DNA from 3 places in the Streptomyces sp. NBC_00341 genome. Region 1 is predicted to be linked to each of the others. Evidence: predicted binding sites of a transcription regulator. Region 1 holds the regulator's gene; each other region holds the start of a gene.
The links. Region 1 encodes HrcA, which represses chaperone genes, less so after heat shock. Its sites were predicted from a motif close to TTNGCACTCNGNNNNNCNGAGTGCNAA; they were not measured.
Positions count from the first base shown of each region.

Region 2: the regulator HrcA is predicted to act here: its motif matches at 1,353-1,379, upstream of groL (chaperonin GroEL).
Region 3: the regulator HrcA is predicted to act here: its motif matches at 762-788, upstream of groES (co-chaperone GroES).

Region 1 is NZ_CP108002.1:2,689,582-2,691,843, forward strand. It holds gene dnaJ (molecular chaperone DnaJ) at 1-805, opposite strand, end outside; gene hrcA (heat-inducible transcriptional repressor HrcA) at 806-1,822, opposite strand; gene OG892_RS12040 (MBL fold metallo-hydrolase) at 2,009-2,262, shown strand, end outside.
Region 2 is NZ_CP108002.1:5,004,964-5,007,225, forward strand. It holds gene thrC (threonine synthase) at 1-287, shown strand, start outside; gene OG892_RS22490 (MoaD/ThiS family protein) at 320-598, shown strand; gene OG892_RS22495 (cold-shock protein) at 1,032-1,238, shown strand; gene groL (chaperonin GroEL) at 1,541-2,262, shown strand, end outside.
Region 3 is NZ_CP108002.1:5,455,980-5,458,241, forward strand. It holds gene OG892_RS24715 (polysaccharide deacetylase family protein) at 1-343, shown strand, start outside; gene OG892_RS24720 (hypothetical protein) at 340-741, shown strand; gene groES (co-chaperone GroES) at 891-1,199, shown strand; gene groL (chaperonin GroEL) at 1,304-2,262, shown strand, end outside.

The sequences.
Region 1 (2,262 bases):
TGCAGTGCAGATCGTCGCCGCGCCGCTGGAAGACCGCGTGCGGCAGCTCGTGGATCTCGACGTAGAGATCACCGGCCGGGCCGCCGCCGGGGCCGACCTCGCCCTCGCCCGCGAGCTGGATGCGGGTGCCGTTGTCGACGCCTGCGGGGATCTTCACGGTGAGGGTGCGCCGCGAGCGGATGCGGCCGTCGCCTGCGCACTCCGGGCAGGGGGTCGGCACGACCGTGCCGAAGCCCTGGCACTGCGGGCAGGGCCGCGAGGTCATGACCTGGCCGAGGAACGACCGGGTGACCTGGGAGACCTCGCCGCGGCCGCGGCACATGTCACAGGTCTGGGCCGAGGTGCCGGGTGCGGCACCCTCTCCGCTGCACGTCGTACAGACGACGGCCGTGTCGACCTGGATGTCCTTGGTCGTACCGAAGGCCGACTCCGAGAGGTCGATCTCCAGCCGGATCATGGCGTCCTGGCCGCGCCGGGTCCGCGAACGGGGTCCGCGCTGCGACGCCGTGCCGAAGAACGCGTCCATGATGTCGGAGAAGTTGCCGAAGCCGCCCTGTCCGAATCCGCCCGCGCCACCTCCGCCCGAGGCGGACAGCGGGTCGCCGCCGAGGTCGTATACCTGCTTCTTCTGCGCGTCCGACAGGACCTCGTAAGCGGCGTTGATCTCCTTGAACCGCTCCTGGGTCTTCGGATCGGGGTTCACATCCGGGTGCAGCTCGCGTGCGAGCCGCCGGAAGGCCTTCTTGATCTCGTCCTGCGAAGCGTCGCGGCGCACGCCGAGTACGGCGTAGTAGTCCGTGGCCACTTACGACTCCGCCAGGATCTGTCCGACGTAACGTGCCACTGCGCGTACCGCTCCCATCGTTCCGGGGTAGTCCATGCGGGTCGGTCCGACCACGCCGAGTTTGGCGACTGCCTCGTCGCCCGAACCGTAGCCGACCGCGACGACGGACGTGGAGTTGAGTCCCTCGTGGGCGTTCTCGTGCCCGATTCGTACGGTCATGCCCGAGTCCTTGGCCTCGCCGAGCAGCTTCAGCAGCACGACCTGCTCCTCCAATGCCTCCAGCACCGGCCGGATCATCACGGGGAAGTCGTGCCCGAATCGGGTGAGGTTGGAGGTGCCGCCGATCATCAGCCGCTCCTCCGTCTCCTCGACGAGGGTTTCGAGCAGGATCGAGAGCACGGTGGACACGGTCGCCCGGTCCTCGCTCTCGAAGGATTCCGGCAGGTCCTGCACCAGCTGCGGGACGTCCGCGAAGCGGCGTCCCACCACCCGGCTGTTGAGCCGGGCGCGCAGATCGGCGAGAGAGGTCTCACCGAACGGCGTCTGGCAGTCGACCAGCCGCTGTTCGACCCGGCCGGTGTCCGTGATCAGCACGAGCATCAGCCGGGCGGGGGCCAGGAGCAGCAGTTCCACGTGCCGCACCGTCGAGCGGGTCAGCGAGGGGTACTGCACGACGGCGACCTGCCGGGTCAGCTGCGCGAGCAGCCGTACGGTCCGTCCCACGACATCGTCGAGGTCGACCGCGCCGTCGAGGAAATTCTGAATGGCCCGGCGCTCCGGCGACGACAGGGGCTTGACGCCCGCGAGCCGGTCGACGAAGAGCCGGTAGCCCTTGTCCGTAGGGATGCGTCCCGCGCTGGTGTGGGGCTGGGCGATGAAGCCCTCGTCCTCCAGCACCGCCATGTCGTTGCGGACGGTGGCCGGGGAGACTCCCAGCTTGTGCCGTTCCGTGAGCGCCTTGGAGCCGACGGGCTCCTCGGTGCCGACATAGTCCTGGACGATGGCGCGCAGCACTTCGAGTCTGCGTTCGCTGAGCATCGCGCACACCTCCAGCTGTCTACCTCGGTCGATCTCGGGTCGTTCCCGGGACTCCTCCTGGCACTCTGTCCATTCGAGTGCCAGCAATCTCCCCGGTCAGTGTACGGCGACGGGGTGGGCCCCTAGCAAGGGCGACCGGCCACGCTACCGCGAGACCGCGCAGGTCGTTGCCGATAGCGTCGCCGTATGGACGTCGCTTGGGAAGAGTTCGGCTGGGAGCGGTTGGGTGACGGAGTGGGCCGGCGGCGGCTGCCGGGCTGGGACGCGACGGCCGCACTGGTGGCCGGAGCGGACGGGATGCTGCTCTGCGACACGGGCTCGACGCTCCGGGAGGGCGCCGGACTGCGTGACCAGATCGACCGGCTGACCGGCCGGAGGGTGACACATGTCGCACTGAGCCATCCGCATTTCGACCACGTACTGGGCACGGCCGCCTTTGC
Region 2 (2,262 bases), 2.3 Mb from region 1:
CGGGTGGTGCGGTGGACGACGTGAACGACGAACAGGTCGTCGACGCGATCAAGCTCCTGGCGCGCACCGAGGGTATCTTCGCCGAGACGGCGGGCGGTGTGACGGTGGGCGTGACGAAGAAGCTGATCGAGGCCGGCCTGCTCGACCCGACGCTCACCACCGTCGTCCTGAACACCGGTGACGGCCTCAAGACGCTGGACGCGGTGGCCGCCACCTCGCAGGCGACGGCGACGATCCGTCCGAGCCTGGACGCCTTCCGCGCCGCCGGCCTCGGCACCGCCAGCTGATCCCACCCGAGACTCCAGGAAGGGCACCCACCATGAGCGTCAAGGTCCGTATCCCCACCATCCTCCGCACCTACACGGGCGGTCAGGCCGAGGTCCCGGCAGAGGGCGCGAACCTCTCCCAGGTCATCGAGTCCCTGGAGAAGGACCACCCGGGCATCGCCGCCCGCGTCCTGGACGACCAGGGCAAGCTCCGCCGCTTCGTCAACGTGTACGTCAACGACGACGACGTGCGCTTCGAGGGCGGCCTGGAAGCGGTCACCCCGGACGGTGCGGGAGTCTCGATCATCCCGGCCGTCGCCGGCGGCTGCTGAGCCCCGGGACCCGAGCGGTCCCACTGCACCGAGTCACCTGAATTGCCCTCTCCGCGACGGAAGCGGAGGGGGCAATTCTGCATGGTTGAGCGCGGTAGAGTGTGGGAAGCCCCCTCCGCTGCCCGTGCCCCCCGCATATGAGAATGCGCCTGGCCACGACAAGATGCAGCCAAAGTACCTGAGCCTCTTGCGCCATAAGTCGCCTTTGCCTGGCCCGACTTGCCCTGGAATCTCATGAATTCCTCATATTCGGGTGATCGGTGCGCCGCAGAATTCTCGTCCGATTGACCTGTTGCAGAGGGCAGTTGGGCAGATACATTCGGCCGCGGTCGACGCGTTCCGGCGCACGCACCCTCTCCTGTCGGAGGGTGAGTTCTGACCCGGGCCCGCGAAGTGCGGTCCTGTGCAAGGGCCAGTAATAGGGGAGTTAGGCATGGCTCAGGGCACCGTCAAGTGGTTCAACGCGGAGAAGGGGTACGGCTTCATCGCGGTCGACGGTGGTGCGGATGTTTTCGTCCACTACAGCGCGATCCAGATGGACGGATACCGCACCCTCGAAGAGGGTCAGCGAGTTGAATTCGAAATCTCGCAGGGCCAGAAGGGGCCGCAGGCGGACATGGTCAAGCTCGCTGTCGGCTGAGCTCGGCACGGTCGGCCAACGACACTACTCACGCACGGAGGGCCCGTACCCCTGGGGTACGGGCCCTCCGTGCGTCCCGAGGCGCGCGCCGTCGTCCGTATCCGGAGGGCGAAGCTTGCACTCTCGGGGGTCGAGTGCTAATCATTGGGCTTAGCACTCTCCGGGTGAGAGTGACAGAAACTTGGACCGGGCCGGTGAGGCCCGCAGGTCTGCCGGGGCAAGGAACCGGCAGGCGGCAGGCCGTCCGTCGCGGGCGCCACTCGGTCCGGAGAATCCACCCCTGTCCGGGAGGACCACTTCATATGGCCAAGATCATCGCGTTCGACGAGGAGGCCCGGCGCGGTCTTGAGCGCGGCATGAACCAGCTCGCCGACGCCGTCAAGGTCACCCTCGGCCCCAAGGGCCGCAACGTCGTCCTTGAGAAGAAGTGGGGCGCCCCCACGATCACCAACGATGGTGTTTCCATCGCCAAGGAGATCGAGCTGGAGGACCCGTACGAGAAGATCGGTGCGGAGCTGGTCAAGGAGGTCGCCAAGAAGACGGACGACGTCGCCGGCGACGGTACGACCACCGCCACCGTTCTCGCCCAGGCGCTCGTCCGCGAGGGTCTGCGCAACGTGGCCGCGGGTGCCAACCCGATGGCTCTCAAGCGGGGCATCGAGAAGGCCGTCGAGGCCGTCTCCGCCGCCCTCCTGGAGCAGGCCAAGGACGTGGAGACCAAGGAGCAGATCGCTTCGACCGCCTCCATCTCCGCCGCTGACACCCAGATCGGCGAGCTCATCGCCGAGGCCATGGACAAGGTCGGCAAGGAAGGCGTCATCACCGTCGAGGAGTCCCAGACCTTCGGTCTGGAGCTCGAGCTCACCGAGGGTATGCGCTTCGACAAGGGCTACATCTCGGCGTACTTCGCCACGGACATGGAGCGCATGGAGTCGTCCCTGGACGACCCGTACATCCTGATCGTGAACTCGAAGATCAGCAACGTGAAGGACCTCCTTCCGCTGCTGGAGAAGGTCATGCAGTC
Region 3 (2,262 bases), 2.8 Mb from region 1:
CGAGCAGAAGCAGGAGATCTGCGACCAGCAGGACATCCTCCAGAAGCAGTACGGCGAGCGCCCCCGGCTCTTCCGGCCGCCGTACGGCAACTACAACGGCGACACCCTGCGGATCGCCAAGTCCTGCGGCATCACCGCCGTGCCCCTGTGGGCGGCGGAGGCGTTCCCCGACCACATGGAGTGGCGGGAGGAGGACCAGGACCTGCACCCCGGAGACATCATCCTCACGCACTTCCGCGGCAAGAAGGACTGGAAGGGCTCCATGCCCGACCTGGTCCGGGCCGCCATGAAGGTCATCACGGACAAGGGATACGCCGTGGCCCGGCTGGAGGACTACGTATGAGAGGGGCGCACCGGCTGCTGGCCGGACTGCTGGCCGCCGGTGCGCTCCTGACCGCCACCGGCTGCGCGCAGTCGGTGGACCCGATCGAACGGCTCGGCCGCAAGGCCGCGCAGCGGGTGAACCCGCCGCCGAGCCGGGCGGCGGCGCGGTCGGCGGGCCCGCGCGCCACGGCCGTGCGGGGTGACCACGGGGCGCCGGGGGCGCTGGTCGTCGTCTCCTGCGGCGGCTCGCCCCGGCCGGGGCACGCCCGGACGCCCGCCGGTGAGGTCCGGAACGGTGCGGGTGGACGGGACGTTGTCCCGGGAGAGGGCACGGTTCCTGCCGGTCCGGGGGGCGGGGGTGTCCGGAACGGACGCCACGAGGGGCGTGAATTGGCACTCCGCTTGACCGAGTGCTAACCGCGGTCATAGTCTCAGTGCTGGCACTCCCCACTGGAGAGTGCCAGCAGTACTGTGCGACCGGCAGGTCCGGCACCCGCGACGACGGGCCCACCTGGTCGCCACCCAAAGACTGTTAACCCCGTGAGATCTCCGAAGGGGGAGACCGGATCGTGTCGACCAGCACCAAGGTTGCGATCAAGCCGCTCGAGGACCGCATTGTGGTCCAGCCGCTCGACGCCGAGCAGACCACGGCCTCCGGCCTGGTCATTCCCGACACCGCCAAGGAGAAGCCCCAGGAGGGCGTCGTCCTGGCCGTGGGCCCGGGCCGCTTCGAGAACGGCGAGCGGCTTCCGCTCGACGTCAAGACCGGCGATGTCGTGCTGTACAGCAAGTACGGCGGCACCGAGGTGAAGTACAACGGCGAGGAGTACCTCGTCCTCTCGGCTCGCGACGTGCTCGCGATCATCGAGAAGTAATTCACCCAACGTTTGCTTCTGTTCTGCGCCCCTGGCCCCCTGCGACATAACTAGCCGGGCGGCGAGGGGCGCAGTTCTTGTTTTTGAGAGGACAGTTCAGCTCCATGGCGAAGATCCTGAAGTTCGACGAGGACGCCCGTCGCGCCCTTGAGCGCGGCGTCAACAAGCTTGCCGACACGGTGAAGGTGACGATCGGCCCCAAGGGCCGCAACGTCGTCATCGACAAGAAGTTCGGTGCGCCCACCATCACCAACGACGGTGTCACCATCGCGCGCGAGGTCGAGCTCGACGACCCGTACGAGAACCTCGGTGCCCAGCTGGTGAAGGAGGTGGCGACCAAGACCAACGACGTAGCGGGTGACGGTACGACCACCGCCACCGTGCTCGCCCAGGCGCTCGTCCGCGAGGGCCTGCGCAACGTGGCCGCGGGCGCGTCCCCGGCCGCCCTGAAGAAGGGCATCGACGCCGCGGTCAAGGCCGTGTCCGAGGAGCTCCTCGCGACGGCCCGCCCGATCGACGACAAGTCCGACATCGCCGCCGTGGCCGCGCTCTCCGCGCAGGACAGCCAGGTCGGCGACCTCATCGCGGACGCGATGGACAAGGTCGGCAAGGACGGTGTCATCACCGTCGAGGAGTCCAACACCTTCGGTCTGGACCTTGAGTTCACCGAGGGCATGGCCTTCGACAAGGGCTACCTGTCCCCGTACATGGTGACCGACCAGGAGCGTATGGAGGCCGTCCTCGACGACCCGTACATCCTGATCCACCAGGGCAAGATCGGCTCGATCCAGGAGCTGCTGCCGCTCCTGGAGAAGGTCATCCAGGCCGGTGCCTCCAAGCCGCTGCTGATCATCGCCGAGGACGTCGAGGGCGAGGCCCTGTCGACCCTGGTCGTCAACAAGATCCGTGGCACCTTCAACGCCGTCGCGGTGAAGGCCCCCGGCTTCGGTGACCGCCGCAAGGCCATGCTCGGCGACATCGCCACCCTCACCGGTGCGACCGTCATCGCCGAGGAGGTCGGCCTCAAGCTCGACCAGGCCGGTCTGGACGTGCTGGGCACCGC